Regions from separate parts of the Gracilibacillus sp. HCP3S3_G5_2 genome, predicted to be linked through region 3. Evidence: predicted binding sites of a transcription regulator. Region 3 holds the regulator's gene; each other region holds the start of a gene.
The links. The regulator LexA, encoded in region 3, represses DNA repair genes until DNA is damaged. The targets are predictions, from matches to a motif close to CGAACATATGTTCG.
Positions count from the first base shown of each region.

Region 1: a site for LexA is predicted at 5,391-5,404, ahead of recA (recombinase RecA). Genes of this name have one in related genera too.
Region 2: a site for LexA is predicted at 6,498-6,511, ahead of ACTNEP_RS13075 (YolD-like family protein). Genes of this name have one in related genera too.

Region 1 is NZ_JBQHXU010000002.1:3,433-11,405, forward strand. Features, by position in the region: gene ACTNEP_RS02415 (dipeptidase) at 1-716, opposite strand, end outside; gene ACTNEP_RS02420 (stage V sporulation protein S) at 1,116-1,376, opposite strand; gene ACTNEP_RS02425 (TIGR00282 family metallophosphoesterase) at 1,504-2,301, opposite strand; gene rny (ribonuclease Y) at 2,440-3,996, opposite strand; gene recA (recombinase RecA) at 4,287-5,324, opposite strand; gene ACTNEP_RS02440 (competence/damage-inducible protein A) at 5,522-6,769, opposite strand; gene pgsA (CDP-diacylglycerol--glycerol-3-phosphate 3-phosphatidyltransferase) at 6,769-7,347, opposite strand; gene ACTNEP_RS02450 (helix-turn-helix domain-containing protein) at 7,491-7,973, opposite strand, start outside.
Region 2 is NZ_JBQHXU010000008.1:111,709-119,681, forward strand. Features, by position in the region: gene ACTNEP_RS13050 (AbrB family transcriptional regulator) at 1-279, opposite strand, end outside; gene msrB (peptide-methionine (R)-S-oxide reductase MsrB) at 328-1,290, opposite strand; gene vrrA (VrrA/YqfQ family protein) at 1,372-1,857, opposite strand; gene ACTNEP_RS13065 (AAA family ATPase) at 2,168-5,272, opposite strand; gene ACTNEP_RS13070 (exonuclease SbcCD subunit D) at 5,274-6,425, opposite strand; gene ACTNEP_RS13075 (YolD-like family protein) at 6,539-6,874, shown strand; gene ACTNEP_RS13080 (YozE family protein) at 6,906-7,127, opposite strand; gene tatC (twin-arginine translocase subunit TatC) at 7,147-7,899, opposite strand.
Region 3 is NZ_JBQHXU010000008.1:10,821-18,793, reverse strand. Features, by position in the region: gene tkt (transketolase) at 1-456, opposite strand, end outside; gene ACTNEP_RS12620 (DUF896 domain-containing protein) at 629-859, opposite strand; gene ACTNEP_RS12615 (YneB family resolvase-like protein) at 969-1,616, opposite strand; gene lexA (transcriptional repressor LexA) at 1,883-2,503, shown strand; gene ACTNEP_RS12605 (hypothetical protein) at 3,100-3,822, shown strand; gene ACTNEP_RS12600 (MBL fold metallo-hydrolase) at 4,250-5,104, shown strand; gene glnA (type I glutamate--ammonia ligase) at 5,351-6,682, opposite strand; gene ACTNEP_RS12590 (MerR family transcriptional regulator) at 6,708-7,103, opposite strand; gene ACTNEP_RS12585 (aminotransferase class I/II-fold pyridoxal phosphate-dependent enzyme) at 7,206-7,973, opposite strand, start outside.

The DNA.
Region 1 (7,973 bases), on a different contig from region 3:
AACAAAAGGTCATGAATTGTTGCAGAAGAATTTGCTGTAACAAAGTATTGGACGAAAGTGATACCTATTAATCCATCTTTCTCTATAATTTTACGCGCCTGTGCATTCGTTAAATTACGGAAATGAGTACAAACAGTTCGGCTGTTTGCATGTGAAACGATTAAATTTTCTGCGAGATCAACGGCTTCATCAAAGCCTCGTTCTGATATATGCGCAAGATCCACCCATACCTTTTCTTGATTAGCCAGTGTAATTACTTCTTTGCCAAACGCGGTCAGTCCACTCCCCCTTGGTTCTTCTAATCCATCTACTGCAAGGTTTGCCTGGTTCCAAGACATACCTATCATTTTAACTCCTAGCCGAAGAAGTGTTCTCAGTTTGTAAAGGTCTCCCCCAATACAATCTAATCCTTCTAATGTTAGCATTGCACCTTTTTCATTTGGTTGTAACCGTTCGATTTCTTCTTTTGTTTGAATAAACTGAATATCGGAAAACGGTTTAATTATTTTTTCAAAAAAAAGATCTACCATATGTACTGCCACCGAATATTTAGCTTCTGTCGGGATATATTCTGGAATATAAATAGCAAAACATTGCACTTTGACAGAACTTTGCATCCACTTTTGATAATTTACATCCAAAAACGATTCGTCTGTAAAATCAATACAGTGTGACCACATCTTGTATAATGCATCACAATGACAATCAATAATCATATGTATTCCCCCCAGAAAGATAATGGAAATGAATCGCTTCCAACCATTTCTTTACACTCCTAGTAGATACATAACTGCGAACTAATTCCCGTTCTGAATTAGGGTGAGTGCATGCATCTGTTGCGGGAAAATACTACGCTTAGCATAGTATTCTGACTATAGAAAACAAAGCTCCTTAGAAATTAATATCTATAGTCTTTCGCTTTCAAAAAGTAGATCTACTTTATTAGTGTAGGCCTAATGGAAGACTCCAGTGGGACTCACCAGAACTGAAGATCCATTTGGTAAAGAAAAACGAAACCAACTTTTAGATACTCCCCAGATTATGTACTATATACATAATCTACTGTATATAAAAACCTGTTTGTCTATTAACAAACAGGTTACTAATATTCCGTATTATCTTGGCTCGACAATTAACTTTATTGCTGTACGTTCCTCGTTATCAATCATAATATCAGTAAAAGCGGGGATGCATATGAGATCAACTCCACTCGGAGCAACAAAACCACGTGCGATTGCAACTGCTTTCACTGCTTGATTAAGTGCACCGGCACCTATCGCTTGGATTTCCGCTGAACCACGTTCACGTAATACATTTGCAAGTGCGCCTGCTACAGAATTCGGGTTTGATTTTGCTGAAACTTTTAATATGTCCATTCCTGGTACCTCCTTCAAATGCTATTGTTATTCCACTTTTACTATATTCATGATATTGAAAGATATTCCTTTTTATTATGAAGGATTGCCCTTAAAAATTCAAATAATCTGTAGTATAGGCCATTCTTTAGGAAAAGAATGGATGATCATCATTAATTTGAATGCGATCCATTTTTAAAGCCTTTCCAGTAGTATTGTCGACATCAATAATTACACCGCTTAACTGGGTTCTACCTGATTTCGGTACTTCAAAGCGAACAGGTAATCCTGTAAGGAATTTCTTTATCACCGCTTCTCTTTCCATACCCAATATCTCATCATAAGGACCCGTCATACCGACGTCTGTTATATATGCAGTACCATTTGGTAATATTCGATGATCTGCCGTTTGCACATGTGTATGAGTACCAACCACTACACTTGCTTTTCCATCAGAATACCACCCAAATGCTTGCTTTTCACTAGTGGCTTCTGCATGAAAATCAACAAAAATAATATTGGTACGCTTTTTTGCTTCGGCGATCAATTCATCTATTTTACGAAACGGGTCATCAACTGGCTGCATAAACGTTCGGCCAAGCAAATTGATAACTGCGATTTCTTGTCCATTTGATTTGATATAGACTATGTCATTTCCAGGTGTATCGGGTGGTAAATTACCAGGACGAACCATGTAGGTCGCATCATCAATAAAATTGAAAATCTCCCGCTTATCCCATGTATGATTGCCCATTGTAAGTGCTTGCGCTCCCCACTCAAGTAAGCTTTTATAAATTTTCTCGGTGATCCCTTTTCCCGCTGCAGCATTTTCCCCGTTAACAATCGTTACATGTGGTTGATATTTTGCTTTCAATTTTGGTAAATATTCTTGTACCATATCTCTTCCTGGTGAACCTACGACATCACCAATAAATAAAATCTTCATGCACTTCTACCTTTCTTTTTTAGTAACCATAGTTTTGCACACAATTTTCTAAAAGTCAATTTGACACGGCATCTTTTAACTACACTAGTAAAGTAAGAAACATACAAGCATAAAAATAGAGAGACTTTGTAAGTCTCTCTATTTTGCATATTCTACTGAGCGAGTTTCGCGGATTACGGTTACTTTTATATGTCCCGGATAATCTAATTCCTCTTCTATTCGTTTTCGAATATCTCTTGCAATCTTAGTAGATTCTGCATCATCAATTTCGTCTGGCTTCACAATTATTCGGATCTCTCGTCCTGCTTGTATAGCGAACGATTTTTCAACGCCAGCATATGACTCAGAAATTTCTTCTAGTTTTTCTAAACGTTTAATGTAATTTTCTAATGTTTCACTTCTTGCACCTGGTCTTGCTGCTGAAAGTGCATCTGCTGCAGCAACGATAACTGAGATAACAGACGTTGCTTCTTCATCACCATGGTGTGATGCAATTGCATTAATAACAACTTCATTCTCTTTATATTTCGTTGCTAGCTCTTTACCGATTTCTACGTGGCTGCCTTCCACTTCATGATCAATTGCTTTACCAATGTCATGTAATAAACCGGCACGTCTAGCGAGTGTTTGATCTTCTCCGAGCTCAGCAGCTAATAGACCGGATAAATAAGCTACTTCTGTAGAGTGTTTTAATACATTCTGTCCATAGCTTGTTCGATATTTCAATCGACCCAATATCTTCACTAAATCAGGATGAAGACCGTGAACTCCTATTTCAAAAGTTGTCTGCTCTCCAAAATCGCGAATATACTCATCAACTTCACGTCTTGATTTATCCACCATCTCTTCAATTCTAGCCGGGTGAATTCGCCCATCCTGCACTAGTTTTTCTAATGCGATTCGAGCAATTTCTCGACGAATCGGGTCAAAACCAGATAAGATTACTGCTTCTGGTGTATCATCAATTATTAGATCAATACCTGTCAGTGTTTCTAAAGTGCGAATATTGCGTCCTTCACGACCAATAATTCGACCTTTCATCTCATCATTCGGAAGATTGACTACGGAAACGGTGGTTTCAGCTACATGATCAGCAGCACATCGTTGCAATGCAAGGGATAAGATGTGTTTCGCCTTCTTATCAGCTTCTTCTTTCGCACGATTTTCTGCTTCTTTAATCATTAAGGCAGATTCATGTGTAACTTCTTCTTCCACACGTTGCAAAATGATTTGTTTTGCTTGATCCGTGGTGTATCCTGATATCCGTTCTAATTCTGCTTGTTGCTCGCTTAACATGGCTCCAACTTTGCTTTCCATTTCTTCAATTTGTTGTTGTTTTTCTGTAAGCGAACCTTCCTTTTTTTCCAACATTAGCTCACGTTTGTCTAAAGTTTGATCCTTACGATTGAGGTTTTCTTCCTTTTGCATGAGACGACTTTCAAGCTTTTGAATTTCTGCTCGACGTTCTCTGAGCTCTTCTTCAGCTTGTTGACGAATTTTATGATTTTCGTCCTTCGCTTCTAGTAATGCTTCTTTCTTCGCAACTTCAGCGTTTTTATAGCCTTCTTCCACAATTTGTTTGGCTAATTCCTCAGCACTGGAAATTTTCTTCTCTGCAATGCTTTTTCTAATCAGATAACCAACAACAATACCGACAAATGTAAGCAAAATGGAGATGATGATTCCTGTGTCCATAATTTCACCTCCTATTGCTATAAACTTGTACAAATTTTTTAAGTCGGCATGTACAATAATACGTTTTAAATAAATTAAATGTATAATAATTTTGAAATTATACATGTTAATTTTAATCTTCTATTCTTAGAATGTCAAGGATTGTAAGTTTTTGTTCAGATAAGGATTAATGAGCTAAAAGCCTTGAATCTAAAGACTTAATAATGTTAGTGAGCATACATTAATCACGCATAGAAGTCTAGCCAAAAAAGAAAACTCCACAGTCAATATAGACTACGGAGTCTTCATTTTTATTCATCTAATAAACTTTCTTGAAGTTCTTCTTCTACTTCCGTGCTGCCATCTTCAATATCATAATGTGCTCGAATTGCACGATAGATTTCCTCGGCTACTGTTGGATTCTCTTTTAAGAATTGCTTAGCATTTTCTCGTCCTTGACCAAGTCTTTCATCGTTATAGGAATACCATGCTCCGCTTTTCAAGACAATGTCTAAATCCGAACCAATATCTAGGATTTCTCCTTCTCTAGATATTCCCTCACCATACATAATATCAACTTCTGCCTGTTTAAATGGTGGAGCTACTTTGTTCTTTACCACTTTAATTCGTGTTTTATTACCAACCATATCATTACCTATTTTTAATGTTTCAGCACGTCTTACTTCTAATCGAACAGAAGAATAAAATTTCAATGCTCTACCACCAGGTGTTGTCTCCGGATTTCCGAACATTACACCGACTTTTTCACGGATTTGGTTAATAAATATTGCTGTTGTCTTAGATTTATTGATTGCACCAGATAACTTACGTAAGGCTTGAGACATTAAGCGTGCTTGTAAACCAACGTGTGCATCGCCCATTTCCCCTTCGATTTCCGCTTTTGGTACTAACGCAGCAACAGAGTCAATAACAATAATATCAACTGCACCACTACGAACAAGTGCTTCAGCAATTTCTAAAGCTTGTTCACCAGTATCAGGTTGAGATAACAACAGCTCATCAACATTGACACCTAATTTTCTTGCATATACCGGGTCAAGTGCATGCTCTGCATCAATAAAAGCTGCTTGTCCACCTGCTCGCTGTGCTTCAGCAATTGCATGAAGGGAGACTGTTGTTTTACCTGATGATTCCGGTCCATATATTTCAACTACTCGTCCACGTGGATAACCACCTACACCCAATGCAACGTCTACGGCAATAGATCCACTAGAAACGGTCGCAACTTTTTGTTCTGCCTGTTCACCAAGCTTCATGATGGAACCTTTTCCAAACTGTTTTTCAATTTGCTTTAAAGCCATATCTAAGGCTTGTTTTCTATCACTCACATTAATTCCTCCTTCATATTCCTATCACTATCTTACAACCTTTTACGACTTTTCACAAGTAAAAAACGAATAAATGTTCCCATTGTTTTCATAAAAATAAAAATAAATTTTACGTAAATCAAGAACAAAAGCATTTTTTCTATTTAATAGCTCTTATAGAAAAATGCTTTTGCAACGATTTTAAATATAAATTTTCATTATTTTTTTAGTTGATAATATAGCAACTCAAAGCCTTTTTTGACTGCTCGCTGTCGAATCGACTGACGATCACCATTAAATTGAAATTTTTCGGTATAATGCTGATTCTCTTTATTACAAATCGATATATAAACCGTGCCAACAGGTTGATTTTCTATTTCATCAGGGCCAGCAACTCCGGTAAAACTAATGCCTATTACTGATTGATAAATCGTCTTCACTTGAGAAGCCATTGCTTCGGCACATTCTTTACTAACTGTTCCATACTTTGTGATTAGTTCGTCAGATATCTTTAATGCGGATGCCTTAGCGAATGGTTGATATACCACCGCTGCACCATTAAATATCGCAGATGCTCCACTTTGATTAACTACCCTGGCAGCAAAGGCTCCTCCTGTCAGGCTTTCTGCACTAGCAATTGTTAAATTCTTTTGATTTAATAATGCAAAAACACTCTGTTCAATATTCACGTTATCGTAACCATAGAGGTATTGCCCAACCCGTTCCTTTATTTTCAACTCAACCTGATCGATAAGCTGTAGCGCTCTATCATTATTGTCAGCTTTTGCAGTGAGCCGTAAAGCTACTTCACCTTCAGATGCTAAAGGAGCAATCGTAGGATTCGTTTGATTGGATATTAAATCTCTCAATTCATACTCTAGTTGTGACTCACCGATTCCAATAAACCGTAACATTCTAGACCTGATAACTGTGTTTAGAGATAACCTAGCATGTAAGAATGGTAGTACTTCTTCCATCATAATAGCTTTCATTTCACGTGGCACCCCTGGCATAAAAACCCAAATAGTCTGATGACATTCTACGATTATCCCAGGAGCCATTCCAACCGAATTATGCAACACTTTGGATCCTTCGAATACATTCGCTTGCTTTCTATTATTTGGTGTCATCGGACGGTTATTCTTAACAAAAAAAGCTTCTATTTTAGCTAATGTATCCTGGTCTTCGATAATGGATAATCCAGAAATATGCTGAAATGCTTCCCTTGTTAAATCATCTTCGGTTGGACCGAGACCACCAGTTACCAATACGATATCAGATCTTTTTTCTGCTGTACGAAAAACGTTTGTCAAACGATGAAAATTATCCCCTACTACTGAATGATAATAAACAGAAATACCCTTATCAGCTAATTGTTCGGAGAGCCATGCAGCATTGGTGTTGACAATTTGCCCTAACAAAAGTTCTGTTCCCACGGAGATCAATTCTGCTTTAACCTCTGCCATCACTTAGAGTCTCCCATCACATGCCAATTTTTTACAAAATATTCCACTCCTGACACAATAGTGATGATTAGAGCTGCATATAATAATATAATATCAATTGGTAACCCAATCATTGCAAATGGTACATTCTGAAGCAACAAGAAAATAATGGCAAGTATTTGCAGAACCGTTTTAAATTTCCCCAGCTGACCTGCTGCAAGTACAACACCCTCTCCTGCGGCAACTAGACGTAAACCAGTAACTGCGAATTCTCGACTAATAATAACAATTACCACCCATGCAGGGGCCATTTCGAGGGCCACTAATAAAATAAATGCAGCGGAAACTAACAGTTTATCTGCCATAGGATCAAGGAATTTGCCAAGGTTTGTCACTAGTTGGTATTTTCGAGCATAGTAACCGTCAAGCCAATCAGTTGCTGAAGCAATCGCAAAAATTATGACGGCTACCAGATGAGCAATTGGAATCGACTCATCGCCTACATTCCATATCCCCCAATCAAATGGATAAGATAATAATAAGATAAAAATTGGAATTAACATAATTCGTGATAATGTTATTCGATTAGGTATATTCATTTCAAAACACTCCTTCATATTACTTGGAAAGCAAAGGTCGAAGCCTTGCTATTTGTTTTTTTTGATTTATTTTTAATAAAAAACGAGTCTGATGTGGTAAAAACAAACCCTCTTTATCCATGCAAAGAGGGTTATGAAAGCATTTATTGTTTTTCGATCGTAATCCAAACTCTTTGAACCTGAGATGCGTTTACTTCATCCGATAATTCAAGCACTTCACCATTTAACTCTATATTTATGGTTTGTGGTTCACCAAATCTTAAATATAGCTCCTCTACTTCTGAAACATCAACCTCTAGTGGACTTTCATCTGTCGTAAAAGTCTTTTCATATAAGCTCTCACCTGTCTCATCAGCAATCTCAAGCCAATTCATATTTTCAGTAGTGATAACCAATGATATGTCCTCTGATGATGTTGTAAAAGTATAGTAAGAATCATTATTTTCATAACTATCCAAAGACAATTCCGTAACTTCTTCTTGTTCCTCTTCAATTGGTTCTTCCTCTTCGTTCTCGGCCTCATCCTCTTCATCAGCCGGGGTTGTTTCTTGAGCAGGAGGGAGCTGAACTGACTCTCCTGCTGAATTATCATTATTACCAACAGGAGCCGGATTCACCTCATCTCC
Region 2 (7,973 bases), 100 kb from region 3:
TAATAAAGTAATAATCAAAAATGGAATAAAATAAGGTATCACTTTACTTAGTGTATTTGATGTAAAAGTAGAACCAATCTGTGCTCCTGTAAATAAAAAGCTTATTTGCAAAATAGTTTTATTTTGTGTAAGTGGTTCTTTTACTATCCCATTTAAAATAAATACTGTTATCAACGGTGCTAAAATCCATGGTAGTGGAATGTTTAAAAAAATAAATAAACCTGTTGATATGAAGGAAACCATGTACATCAGTAGAAGATAACAAATATTCTTAATCATTCTGCACGCCCTCTTTTTATGCAAAAACTTCCCGAAAAAAACGGGAAGTTATTCGAATAGTGCTAAATACTCTTCAAGCCCTTCTTCTTTAAGCTTATGTTTTGGAATAAAACGTAAAGCTGCGGAATTAATACAATATCTCATTCCGCCTTTGTCAATCGGACCATCATCAAACACATGGCCCAAATGAGAATCAGCCTGATCGCTTCGCACTTCAATTCTTCGCATACCATGAGATGTATCCAATTTTTCAGAAATAGAGCTCCTATTTAGAGGCTTTGTAAAACTGGGCCATCCACATCCTGCATCGTATTGGTCTCTTGTTGAAAACAGTGGTTCACCACTAACAATATCTACGTATATTCCTTCTTCGTGATTGTTCCAATATTCATTTTCAAACGGTCTTTCCGTACCGTTCTCCTGTGTTACATGATATTGAATGGGTGTTAAACGCTCTTTTAATTCTTGTTTCGAGTATTTCTTAGTCCAATGATTTTTGATAAAATCTTCTCTACCAGATCCTTTTTTATACATTTTATAATGGAAACTTTGTTTCTTGTAGTAATCTTGATGTTTTTCTTCTGCCGGATAAAAAGGCTTTGCTGGTAATATGTCGGTTACAATTGGCTTATTAAACTTACCGCTTTCTTCTAATTTCTGTTTGGATTGTTCCGCTAACTTTCTTTGCTCATCATTGGTATAATAAATAGCAGTTTTATACGATTCTCCACGATCATGGAATTGTCCACCGGGATCAGTAGGATCGATTTGCTGCCAAAATATTTTTAATAGTTTTTGATAGGGAAAAATTTCTGGATTGTATGTGATTTCAACAGCTTCACGGTGACCAGTAGTATTGGTACATACTTCTTCATAGGTTGGATTAGGCTTGTCTCCACCTGTGTATCCTGATATCACCTGTTCAATACCTGGTTGTGTATCGAATGGTTCTACCATACACCAAAAACAGCCACCTGCAAAAATTGCTTTCTCTTTTGATTGCTTCGTCATGGGTAAGCCTCCTACTATACATGATTACTTTTATTGTGCTCTTACTCCGGAAAAAATGCAAGTGGTCTGTTTGAGAGAAACCTATATATATAACTTTGGTCGAGATTCGCTTGTGCGAGTTGTAGTCGAAGTTTTCTTTGATTGTTTTTTTGATAACGGCTTATTTTCGGAAGTAGTGCTCTCTTCCATTTCCATTTCTACTTCTACTTCCTCTTCATCACTTTGTTCTTCACTTTCATCATCATCGTTTATCTCATTTAATGCTTTCATCATATTAATTAATTTGGGGGCGTTTTTAATCATCGGACCGTATTCTTTAATTAAGGGAGTCGCTTGTTGAGCGACTTTTAAAACTTGCTGCACATTGTTTAATGTTGTCATTAAATTGGAGCCTCCACCTGTTGCCACATTCGTTGCCTGCGACATGCTATTAGCCTGAGATGGTAAAAATCGTTGAATTAAACCTTGCAGGCCAGATGGATTCGCAGGTTGTGGTGGCATGGGACCTTGAGGGAAGAAACCCTGTGTCGGCATGTTAAATGGTGGTTGGTTTGGTGGACGAAACATATACATTCTCCTTTCCTATTACATGTTGATATAGTATATGTTCATTTGTCTAGATTGGTATAGGCTAGAGAAAAGAGTACTCACTTGAAAACACCCGTTGTTAGAGGTCAACAAAATCTTATTTGCAAAGAAAAGTATACAGCGTGTATCTTAAGACGATGTATACTTTTCACTTTATATATCATATATCATTTTTTCAATTCATTCATAAACAGTTCTAGGAAATTACCAGTTGATATTTCCTGGGTAAGCGCATGTTTAGACAGTATTTCTTTTGTTATTGTTGATTTTTGTATCATTTTGCTTTTTTTTAGCCTATTCTGAACTTTGCAGTAGAGCCAGTCGGGGAGGCTTCTACCACTAGTTTTGCTTTTATTTCTTCTTTTAATTGTGCAACATGGGAGATAACTCCGATTACACGATGATCTTGTTGCAAGTCTTTCAAACATTTTATCGCTTGCTCTAGTGACACTTCATCAAGTGTACCAAATCCTTCATCAATAAAGAGTGTGTCTAATTGGACACCACCAGCATGAGCTTGAACAATATCAGCCATTCCTAGTGCGAGACTAAGTGCTGCCTTGAAGCCCTCCCCACCAGAAAGTGTCTTTACCGATCTTTTTTTACCAGTATAATGGTCAAGTACTTCCAGGTCGAGCCCGCTTTGAGCACCACGTTTTGCTAATTCGTTACTTCGAATTAATTGATATCGATGATCGGTCATCTGACCAAGACGTATATTAGCCTGCAATAATATCTCATCTAAGAACGTCGATAATACAAACCGCTCAAAGGATAGTCTTGCACTATTATCACCTTTGGCAAGGTCAGATAATTCTCCGATATGGAAATAATCATCATTTATTTTCTTCATCTTCTCTTCTAATTGCTTTACTTGTTGAATGGTTGCGATAAGTTGATCTATTTGAAAGGAAATAGATTGGATTTGTTTATTTTTCTCTTCTTTCTCTTTTTCCACCAGGTCAATCTGTTCTTTCATTTTTGTTAGATCTGGTTTTTCCTTCTCCTTTATCCAATCCATCAAACTTTCTAATCGATTTTTCACTATATTCTTTTGTTCTTTATAGTGTGTCAGTTCGGCTTCTATTTCTTGTTGCTTATTGATCGATAGAAGTACTTGCTTGTATTCAGATATGGAGGAAAATTGATAATTACTTAGTGCCTGCTTAAATTTTTCTTCTTGTTCCAAGTATTTTTGCTGTAACTGAAGAGAAAATTGCTTTGCCTCCTCGTATCTCGTTGCCGCCTTGTTCTTTTCCTCAATTGCTTTTTCGTGATCAGCTTGAATGTCTTTCCAATGTTGCAATTTATTTTTTAGTTCTTTCTCCAGCTGCATAACTTGTTCTTTAAAGACTATAGGAGATTCTGTATCCGCAGGAAACTGTGCAAGGATCTGATCATATTTAGCCTGTATCTGATGATAGTTATTGCTCAACGTTTGATATCTTTCTTGTGTTTGCAGTAACTCTTGTTTTAACCTGTCATAGTTTTCTATTGCTTGTTGAATTTCTTGGAGGCGTATTTGTAATGTCTGGACATTTTCCTCATAGTGTTTTGCTGATTCTTTCTTTTCTTGTAATTCTGCTTGGATTGTTTTATCTAATTGTTGCAATTGTTTATGTGTTAATTGCTCTTTATTTATTTCAAGTGAATGGACTAAATGCGTGACAATTTGTTTTTTAGCTTCTCCCTGTTCTTTAATTTGAAGGAGCTTCATCTGCATTTCTTTAGTATCTTCCTGTAGAGAAGTAAGATACTTGGCCTCTTTTTCTATCACTTCATCTGAAACGCTTGAATCCTCTGTTTTAGCGGGATTTGGATGATGAATGGAACCACATACAGGACATGGATCGCCATTTTCTAACGATGCAGCCAGATGACTTGCAAAATGTATTTTTCTTTCTTGCTCTACCTGATCACATCTTTTTACTTGTTCTTCCACTTTTGTTTGCAGTTTGCTCACTACGTTTTTATATTGTTGATAATCTTTTCTTAATATTAATAGATTATTATATTCCTTCTGCAAATCTTTCATATCTGTTGCTTTTCGTTGTAATTTCTCTATTTCAAGATTTAACTGTTGCAAGCTACTTTTTGATTCATGGATTTTATCCTTAATTTGATAACTGTCTTCCTTTATTTTCTCCAGTTCATTCATTTTGTTTGTTAAGTTGGATTGATGTTGCTGCGTTTTTTTGATCGCTTTATCCAAACTATTCAGTTCTTTTTCTGCTGCTTCAAATTCATCCATCTTACTTAGTAATTGTTGATGCTCTTTCAGTTGAAATTGCAAAGACTCACGCTCTGTTTCCTTACTCTTCTCTTCCTCATATTTCTCGTTAATTTGTTCATATATTTTCTCTTTTTCTTTTTGTTGATTAGCAAATTGTTGTAGTTCTTCTTGTTGAGTCTTCCACTCTAGTTTCCGGGTTTCCATTAATTCTTCTAATGGTTTTATTTTTTCTGCTGTTTTTGCCAACTCAAGCTTTCCATGTAAAATATCTATCTCTTTTTGCCTTTGTTGCAATTCTTTGTTCTTTTCTAGCAACTGTTCATACTCATTAAAGTATTCTAGCAGTTTCTTTTGCTGGTAGTTTTGCTCCTGTAATAAGGTTAGTTGCTTGTTAATTTGTTCTACTTCTTTATTCCATGCTATTTTTTCTTCTTCTAGTTGTAAATAGCGCTCATCTAGCTGTTCTATGATCTTTTTATCTGAATCAGGATCAATCGAATCAACTGGAAGCTTTTCGATTTCCTGCTGGTATTGCCACTCTAGCTTACTTAATTGCTCTTCTAATGATTTTGCTTCTTCTTTTAATTTCTCGGTAATATTTTTATAGAAATAAGTGCGGAATATTTTTTGTAATACTTCTTCTCGCTCTTTACTGTTTTCAGAGATTAATTTACGAAATTCACCTTGCGGAATCATCATCATCTTTTTAAATTGTTCATAATCTAGTCCGATCATTTCCTCGATAGTTTCATTCACTTCTTTAATTTTCGAAACAATTAATTCCCATTGCTGATCTTGATTAAAAACATAAAGACTTGCACTGGCCGCTTCTTCTGTAAATCCTTCCCCGCGAGCTTTAGGCTTTTGTTGTTTAGGACTGCGTACTATACGGTATTTTTTTTGATGCAATTCAAACGTAAAACTGACCGAGGTTATTTCAGAAAGATTGGCAAAATGGCTACGAAATGCATCTTGATCACGGTCGGCACCGCTTGCTCTGCCGTATAGGCTGTAACAAATTGCATCAAAAATGGTTGTTTTTCCTGCGCCTGTTGGCCCGGTAATCAAAAATATCGGTTCTTCCCCTAATTCAGTAAAATCAATTCGTTGCTGTTTTCGATAGGGTCCAAATGCGGTTAATTCAAGATTTAAAGCACGCATATTATTTCCCCCTCTCTTCTACCATCACTTTTTGGATGACATCTTTTACATACTTAGCACGCTCTTCTGGAAGTTCCGATCCTTTTATTTCTTTATAAAAAGAAGCAAATAGCTGTTCATGAGTCATTTCTTGTTTTTCCTTGATCGATTGTATCTCTTTTAGTGATTGATGCACTAAGTGATGTTTCCGCTCTAAACGTAAAATATTTGGAAACAGCTTGCGAAGTTTTGTTACAGGATCAATAATTTGTCCATCATCTAACAAGCGGATTTGCAAGTAATCTTCCGTTGCTTCCACTCCCTTTCCTTCTAATAAATCCTCAAAATATCCTTCGACAACCCGTAAGTCTCTTGCTGCTCTTAAAGGAACAGTTCGAACTTGTTTATCCTTTTCATTTAATTCAAGGATGGTAACAGATTTTTTATGATTTGCTTCTGAAAAGGAATATTTCAAGATCGATCCACTGTACCGAATAAAATCATTTTTAATTTTTTGAGGTTGATGAAGATGACCTAAGGCAACATAATCGAATGCTTTAAATAAAGATGCATCAATGTAGGGAGTACCACCGATCATCGTAAGCCTTTCTTCAGACTCTGATTCCATTCCACCTGCAATAAAGGCATGTCCGACTAAAACGTGCTGTGCGTGATCTACTAAGTTCTCTTTTATCTGTTTTACTATTCGCTTCATTGCATCTTGATGTGTGTGGATTGTCTCCTCCTGGAAATAATATTTCACTTGTTCCGGTTCCAAATAAGGAATCAAATGAAAATAAACTTCGTTGTGTCCGTCGCTAAAATGGATTGGTTCAAATATATCTTCTATAGTTGTTGCCAAGTATAATTGTTTCGAGCGAAATAAACTTGCACCAAAGCCGAGTCGGTCAGGACTGTCATGATTACCGGAAATAGCAACAATCGGGATTTCCATTTCAACTGATACAGTTGTCAAAAAAGCATTTAATAATTCGACAGCTTCTCGTGGCGGAACCGCTCTATCATAGAGGTCACCAGCAATGATGATAACATCTGGTTTTTCTGTTTGAATAATTTCGATAAGATTCTCTAACACTATTCGTTGATCTTCTGTCATATGCAGACCGTGAATGATTTTTCCTAAATGCCAATCTGCTGTATGTAAAATCTTCATCTAATATCCACCATCCTTTCCATATTTTTTATCATCATTATACACGAACAAATGATCTACGTCTATTGATACAGAACTAATGTTCGCGTATAATAAAAATTGAGGTGATTAGTTTGATAAACGATCGAGGTAAAATAAAATGGGCTTCTTTAATGCTGCCTGAGCATGTCGAAATGCTCCAAGAATTCTTTTTAGAGGATACACTTAAGGAAAAACCTATCCTAAGTGAAGAATATATAAATGAAATGGAACTAACATTACATCAGGCAATACAGACTAACCAGAAAATAAAAATAAGCTATTACATGAATAGTTCGTTGGAACTGGTTGCTGGTTATGTCCGCAAAATACATCCCATCGAGAAAAAGATAACTCTTCAAGAAGCCACGCTCCAACGACAGGTTCCATTTGAAAATATCGTAGCTATAGAGCTATTCAATGATCAGTAAAAGCCATGAGTGGTCTAACCCACTCATGGCTTCATCTCTCTTCCTTATACTCCTCCCACAACTGATCATATGTTGCAATGGCTTCAGGAAAAGGAGTATGCCATTCAAGATAACTGCTAATTTCATAATAATCGTGAGAGTGCTTAGGAAAGTCATGCTCATAAAACATCCAATCAGCTAACCTTCGAGCATTATCTAACTGTTTATTTCCACGATAACGCATCATAAATTGATAAAAAGACTTCATACTCATTGATCAAATCCTTCATGTATTAATTTTCCATAAATTCTCGATGTTTCTCTTGCTTTTTACGGTAAACCATTCGCGATAATAGGATACTAATTTCGTACAATACGATTAATGGAATGGCAACGACAATTTGCAGAATGAAATCCGGTGGTGAAATCATTGTCCCAATAATAATAAGGATAAAATAACCGTACTTTCTGGTTTTGCTTAAAAATTGTGGCGTAACGAGCCCTAGGCTGGTTAAAAACATCGTTATAACAGGCACTTCAAAGAACACAGCGAATGGAATTGTTACTCTGAATATAAAACGAAAATAGTTTTCAACGGTGAACATGGTATCAAACATTCCATCATTCAGCGATAGTACAAACGGAAGAATTAATTGAATAAAAATAAAGTATCCAAAAGCAAGTCCAGATACAAATAAGATAAAAATGGTTGGAATATATACCAATGAAATTCGTTGCTCTTTTTTTGTCAATCCTGGTTTAACAAATAGCCATAATTGTATACATAGAAATGGTAATGTCGCAGCAAATGCTACAACAAAAGCAATCATAAAAATAATCCAGATAATTTCCTCTGGAGAGATAAGGTTTAACGTAATGTCAATATCGTTTAAAAAGAAATCCCTGATCTCTTCTACAAAATATAGTCCACCGATAAAGAACAACACAAATACAAGTGCTGTCCATAATAATCGGTTGCGTAATTCGGCGAAATGGTCCAAATACCCCATTTCTTTTTCGTTTGGTATTGATTTGTCTTGCTCCATTTTAAACGTCCCTTCATCATAAGCCGGTTACATGCACGAAAAAGATGTAAAAGCATGTCTTTTACATCTTTACC
Region 3 (7,973 bases):
AAATGTATAGTGATCTACTACATTGTAATTATCCTTATTGTATTTAGCAGATAAATGTTTTTCAGCCATCGCCATACCAACACTCATCGCAATACCTTGACCTAACGGCCCTGTTGTTGCTTCAACCCCATCCGTATGGTGTACTTCTGGGTGACCAGGTGTCTTCGAACCCCATTGGCGGAATCCTTTTAGGTCATCAATGGTAACATCATAACCAGACAAGTGGAGTAAGCTGTAAAGTAACATAGAACCATGACCTGCAGATAATACAAAACGGTCACGATTGAACCATTTAGAGCTTTTCGGGTTATGATTCATGTGTTGTGTCCAGAGTGTATATGCCATTGGAGCCGCACCCATTGGCAATCCTGGATGACCTGAATTAGCTTTTTCAATTGCGTCTATTGATAATGTTCTAATTGCATTAATAGACATTTGTTCAATTTGATTTGCCATCGTTACATTTGTCCCCTTTCAAAAAAGCAAAATATGTACGCACATTTATAATCGTATAACGAAATCACCATAAAGACAAGTATATCAAGTCAAAAAGCGAGTAATTTCTTTAAAAATAACAGTTTTTGATAAAATTTTTAATATAATAATATAGAAGAAAAAGTAGCAGTCACTACTTTTTCTTCTCTTTTTGTAATTGTTTTAATTTTTCAGGGGTAACATCATTCCCATTAGGATCGATGACCGTCATCCCTTTCATATGGTTTTTAAAAGATTTTCGAACGTTTTTCAAATAGGCTTCACGTAACGATTTTTGTTCCTTCTTTTCTTCATTCGTTAATCCTTCATTTTTCGCTTTATTAGCTAACTCGTTAATTCGAGCTATTTTTTCCTTTGATAACATAGAGAAACTACACCTCGTTTCTTTTTCCAAATAACTATACTTCCATCTTAAAATGAAAAAAAGAGTATACTTGTATAGTATACTCTCTCTCATTTTAATCTTCACGCTGTTACTTTTCAAGGGATTGGTATTCCTGATAGCGGCGGTGAACGGTTGCTTTCGACACGTCATAACCCATTCCACGGAGAACAGATGCAATTTCTTGAAAAGTTAGATTGTTCCGCTTTAACCTAATAACCTCTTCTATCGGAAATTCTTTTCGTTCTCTTCCTTTTGCAAGATGTTGGTTGGAAAGGTTATCAGCTGGATTAAATCCATTACCAACAGCCTTCTTCATCCCTCGTTTAATTTTCGCATTATGTAATTTTCGTTGATATTCCTCTACTATTGATACGATCTGTAATACCATCGAATCGCCTTCAGAAAGCTGCAATTCACCATTATGTGATAGTGTATATATATTTACATTTAATCGATTTAATTGATGAAGTAATGCAATTTTAGTATTCCCTCTTCCTAGCCTCGTTTCGTCTTGGATAAGGAGGGTATCAGCCTGTCCATTCTGAAATGTCTCTAACATATCAAAAATACCCTCACGTTCAATCTCATACCCACTTTGTTTTTCCTGGATGATTTTATGAATTTCCATTTTATATTTATTTGCAAACATGTGTAATTCTTCTTGCTGTCGTTGAATAGATGTTTCTTGGGAATCCTTTTCGGTACTTACACGACAGTATATGATCGCTTTTGCCATAGGTTAAACTTACTCCTTTATGCTATAAACTTGTTACTGCTGAATAATAGAAAAAGACAATAGCTAGTATAAAAGTAATCAAGTAAAAAATGTCAACTTTAGATATATTTTTTAACATAATATCGCCTCCTTCGAACCTTTGTTCGTATTTATATTATACACGAACAAATGTTCATGTCAATTGTTTTCTCGAACGAATGTTTGTAAAACTTATTTTCCTATGCTATAATTTGATTAATAAATAATACGTGTAAGGAGATTTAAATATGACAAATCTATCAAAACGACAAGAGGAGATATTAGCTTATATTAAAGAGCAAGTTGAGCTAAAAGGATATCCACCATCTGTTCGGGAAATTGGTGAAGCAGTCGGTTTAGCGTCAAGCTCAACCGTTCACGGTCATCTAGCGAGATTAGAGAAAAAAGGCTATATCAGACGTGATCCAACTAAACCGAGAGCTATAGAGGTACTTCCACAAGACGGAGAATTGGAAATTCCAAAAACCGAAGCCACATTTGCACCGGTTATCGGGAAAGTTACGGCCGGCCTTCCGATAACCGCGGTAGAAAATATCGAAGAATATATCCCTATTCCTCATAATGAAATGCATGTAAGCGAGCAATTATTTGTATTAATTATCGAAGGAGACAGTATGATCGAAGCTGGCATTTTAGATGGTGACAAAGTAATTGTCAAACAACAAAATACAGCAGAAAATGGTGATATTGTGGTAGCAATGACCGAAGAAAGTGAGGCCACAGTAAAACGATTCTTTAAAGAAAAAGATCATATACGTTTACAACCAGAAAATGCAACGATGGATCCTTTAATTTATAAAAATGTTAGTATTTTGGGTAAAGTAGTAGGGTTGTATCGTAGTATATAATTAATGGAAAGTGCGCACTTGTCTAAGTCGCACTTTTTTTCTACCATTATTTACTGTATTTTTATTATGTAAATTAAATGTCGGGAAAGCTTCCTTGGATTATGACGATTGTCTTCAATCGTGTGGTAATTGGTATCAATTTGAATATTCTAGTAAAACATATAAACCCATCAGAGCACTAGATTCGCTGGTATTAGTAGTCAACGGCCGCTTATAAGAAAAAGTATCTTCCTAATTACCAATAAAGGTTCTTAGATTCATTTCTACCATCAATGCTGTCGAGAAGGTATCATCTGCAAAAACTGTTCCTCTCCCCATGTTCATCTCATCAATCGATAAAGTTATTTCCTCTACAAAACTTCTAGGAAATATCCCCCTGAGCCCATGCTATATCTAATACACGAGCAGATGAGCATCTTCAATTCTTCGTCTTGAAGTGAAGCTACTGGCTTTTTAGTTGGTATTCAGTTGTCTTGGATTATTATTCCATCCACATTATCTTTAACTCTATATCTCCTAAGTCCCATCTAGGTCAATTATCGATTTTTAAGGAAGACGCATATAATAAGAAAAAGCGTTAGAAGGTGATGACATTTATGGGACTATTTATTAATAAATCCGAACATTCAAGTGTATTTCAACATAAAGGAGAGATTCAAGTTCCAAATCAACGTTATTTTAAAACGGATTATTTCGCTGAACTAATTCATAAACAGAAAAAATTCAATGAAACTATAACCAAAGAAGTGAAGGATATAAATAAAAGGCATCAGCAATATGAATTTACAGAGGCGAAAAATTGGAATGAACTGCGTATTAGTTTAGCACATCTATCTGAAAGAACTACAAAGCAGGAAAAATTTGAACAGGATGCAAGGGAGTGGCTACATTTGCTTGAGAAGAAAAATCATGAACTAAAATGTTTATTGAAAGAGGAAAAAGATGTAAAGCAAGAGATAAAAGAAAAAATAAATCATGTTAGCAAGTCAAATCAAGAGATCATACGACAGCTTTCAGACTATAAGTCATCTTCGGAGCAACTTACCTCTCAGATGAATGAAATGTATACACTACATCAACAAATGATAGACCAAATTTCTAAACAGGATAAAAAACAAGATAAAGTTCTAGACCGCTTTGAAAATCAAGAAGCATTAATGGAAAAAACATTAAGACAGGTAGATAATCTTCGCTCAATTTTATTCGAGCGAGCTTATCACATTGTAGAAAAAATAGAAAACAGTTGGAAGCCACTTACTATGATGATGCCGGGGAAAAATAAGGAGATAAAAGAAAAAAACAATAAAGTAAGACTATAAGGGGCTTGTCAAGAAAAGTGTGTAAGTTGGGAGTGTTATATTAACTGTGTAAGTAAGAAATGCGTACGGTTTCTTACTCACACAGTTTTCTATTTGGTAGAAAAATAACTATAAAAGCTAATCCACTAACCCCATACATGGAAATAAAGAAAATATATTTCCGTAAGTTATATAATGAAAGGCAATAAGTTTGAAATTGATGAATTTGAATTGGTCGATATTCAAGAAATAAAATTACTTTATTTCCAAAATAAGAAAGCTTATACAAAAATATGTTAGGTAGTAAAACTTTTTATGGAGGAAAATACTTTACAAATAAATATGAAAGAATGCACTTAAACTAACGTACAGGTATGGTTAAAATAGATAATCACTAAAACTACATAAATGTATTACTTTGAAAAATGTTTAAGGAGGACTGTTCGAAATGAAAATTGAATTTCTTGGAACAGGTGGGGCAATAACTATACCACGACCACTTTGTAATTGTAATGTTTGTTTAGAAGCAAGAAATAAAGGGATACCATTTAGTAGAATGGGACCAAGTATATTTGTACATGGCCCTAATTTATTGATAGATACACCTGAAGATATTTACCATCAAATCAACCGTTCTACTATTGATGATGTCAAGGGGATCATATATTCCCATTGGCACCCAGACCATGTAATGGGGAGAAGAATTATTGAATCTTTAAGTGCGGACTGGATTAACTATCCCCCTCAAAATAAGAAAGTAGAAGTTTATATTCCAGAACAAGTAGATATAGATTTCAAAACATTCCTTGGTAGTAGTGACCATTTAAACTTTTTTGAATCACAAGGATTTGCTAACATAAATCGACTAAAAGATGGAGAGAGTTTATTCTTAACAAATACAAAAGTTTTTCCGTTTAGATTGGCGGAGAATTATGTTTATGCTTTCTTAATTGAAAGCGATAGCAAAAAAGTGCTTATTGCTATTGATGAGTTGAATAATTGGAAACCACATGAAGATGTAATAGGTGTTGACCTCGCTATATTACCAGTAGGTATATTTGAATTTCATCCATTGAGCGGCGAAAGATTATTACCCGAAGACCATCCTGTTTTTCAGGAGGAAGCGACATTTAATGAAACATTAGAAATTGTCAAAACTCTTGGAGCTAAACATGTAATCTTAACACATATTGAAGAACCATGTGGGTTAAGTTTTAGTGAATTTAGGGAGTTAGAAAAGAAGTTGAAAAGTTCTGGATTAAATGTAGAGTTTGCTTATGACACGCAATTGGTAAAAGTATAATTTTTTTAGATAACGGGGGCTTTAGTTTAATTGATCAGTTTTAATATTTCTAAAAGATTAAGCCCAGGCTTTCCACACCTGGGCTATTGTTAACTATGAATCATATTTTAATCAAATTACATCATCAAGCGATGATTAATTTTTTTGTGGGTGTTTCGTGGTGCGGTTGTGGGCTGACAAAACCACAACATTTTATCACACAAAACAAAAACCCTCGACACCAACAGTGCCAAGGGTTTTCATAGATTAATAGGCTTGGATATATTGTTCTCTTTCCCAAGGATGTACTTGTGTACGGAACATATCCCACTCGATTTCTTTTGATTCGATGAAGTGTTCAAATAAGTGCTCTCCTAGAGCTTCAACAATAACTTCATCTTTCACCAATTCATTTAGTGCGTCTGCTAATGTTGCAGGTAAATCTTTTACCCCATTAGCTTCACGCTCTTCTTTATCCATAATATAGATGTTACGATCTACTGCTTTTGGAGCTTCCAGATTATTTTTAATTCCGTCCAAACCAGCAGCTAATAACACAGATAAAGCTAAGTATGGGTTAGCAGATGGATCTACACTACGTACTTCAACACGTGTACTTAAACCACGAGATGCTGGTACACGGATTAAAGGACTACGATTTGAACCAGACCATGCTACATAACAAGGTGCTTCGTAACCAGGTACAAGACGCTTATAAGAGTTTACAGTAGGGTTTGTTACTGCTGTAAACGATAGTGCGTGCTTGATAATCCCTGCGATAAATTGATAAGCAGTTTCACTTAATTGAAGTGGTCCATTTTCATCTAAGAAAGTATTTGTGTTGCCTTTGAATAATGACATATTACAGTGCATACCAGAACCGTTCACACCAAATAGTGGTTTTGGCATAAATGTCGCATGTAAACCGTGTTTACGTGCAATAGTTTTGACAACAAGTTTAAATGTTTGGATATCATCAGCGTGCTTAACAGCATTAGAATATTTAAAATCAATTTCATGCTGACCAGGTGCAACTTCGTGGTGAGATGCTTCAATTTCGAATCCCATTTCTTCTAATTCAAGTACGATATCACGACGGCAGTTTTCACCTAAATCTGTAGGTGCAAGGTCAAAATATCCGCCTTTATCATTTAGTTCTAAAGAAGGTTCGCCCTTTTCATCTAATTTGAATAAGAAGAATTCTGGTTCTGTACCAATATTAAAGGATGTAAATCCAAGTTCTTCAGCTTTTTTAAGGTTACGTTTTAAGTTATAACGTGGGCATCCTTCAAATGGCGTACCATCAGTGTTATAAATGTCACAAATAAAACGTGCTACTTTACCTTTTTCAGAAGTCCATGGGAATACAACGAAAGTATCTAGGTCTGGATAAAGCTTCATATCAGATTCTTCAATACGTACGAAACCTTCAATTGAGGAGCCGTCAAATACCATTTCATTGTCTAACGCTTTATCCAATTGGCTTAACGGAATCTCAACGTTTTTGATTGTTCCAAGTAAATCAGTGAACTGCAAGCGAATAAATTTTACGTTTTCCTCTTTGATTCTTTGCTTGATCTCTTCTTTGGTTAATCCCATTGCTTAAACTCTCTCCTTTATATTTTTAATGGAAGAATCTTGATAATTCTCCCTGTCTTAACGAAGTTTTACCTAATCTTCCAGCATCCAATAATTCCTTTTGCAAAATTTTACGTAATTCCTTTTCAGATATTTCGGAAGATTTATCTTCCGAAACCGATTGGTCTGTCTTCGGCATGCTCTTCATTTCAAGCACTTGTTTAATCCCTGCTAAATTAAGACCTTTTTCAATTAATTCTTTAATTTCTAAAAGCCTATCGACATCATTGAAGGAAAAAAGCCTTTGATTCCCTTCTGTCCGAGAAGGATGGATCAATTGGTGCTGTTCATAATATCGGATTTGTCGAGCAGTTAATCCAGTAAGTGATTTAACAATTCCGATAGAAAACAAGGGCATGGAACGTCTATCTAAATCACTCATCTCATTCACCCCTTCCGTCTGTTTTCTATAAGTCTATTATACACCGTGTAAGAATGGTGTCAAGACATGTCAGAAAACTTAACATATATTTTTACTTCCTCTTTATATTAACCCATTCGCTGCTTTAATAACCGCTAATTTTACATGACTGTATGTTAATCCTCCTTGGACAAAGGCTGTATAAGGCGCTCTTATCGGTCCATCAGCTGTTAACTCCAAACTAGCACCTTGGATAAATGTACCTGCTGCCATTATCACATCATCTTCATAGCCTGGCATTGGTGCAGGATATGGAAGTACATGTGAATTAATCGGTGACTGTCTTTGAATTGCCTGACAAAAGGCAACCATTTGCTTAGCGTTTGGAAAAGTAACCGTTTGGATTAAATCCGTTCGGTGAGCATCATAGGCAGGTGCTGTGTTATATCCAAGCTTTTCTAAGTAAGCAGATGTGAAAACAGCACCTTTAAGAGCCTCACTTACTACATGTGGCGCGAGAAATAGTCCTTGATACATTTCTTGAAGCATCCCGATACTTGCTCCTACTTCCTTACCAATACCCGGAGCAGTTAGACGATTTGCTGCCATTTCTACATACTGTGTTTTACCTACGATATAACCACCCATCCTGGCAATACCACCGCCTGGATTTTTAATCAAGGATCCTGCAATAAGGTCAGCTCCAAGATCAGTAGGTTCATTTGTTTCTACAAATTCACCATAGCAGTTATCTACAAAAATAATGACGTCTTCTTTTAATTGGCGAATGAACTTAATGATTTGGTCCATTTCATCCATCGTTATCGAAGGTCTGTCATCGTATCCTTTCGATCGCTGGATTGCAACAACTTTTGTCTGCTCATTCACCAT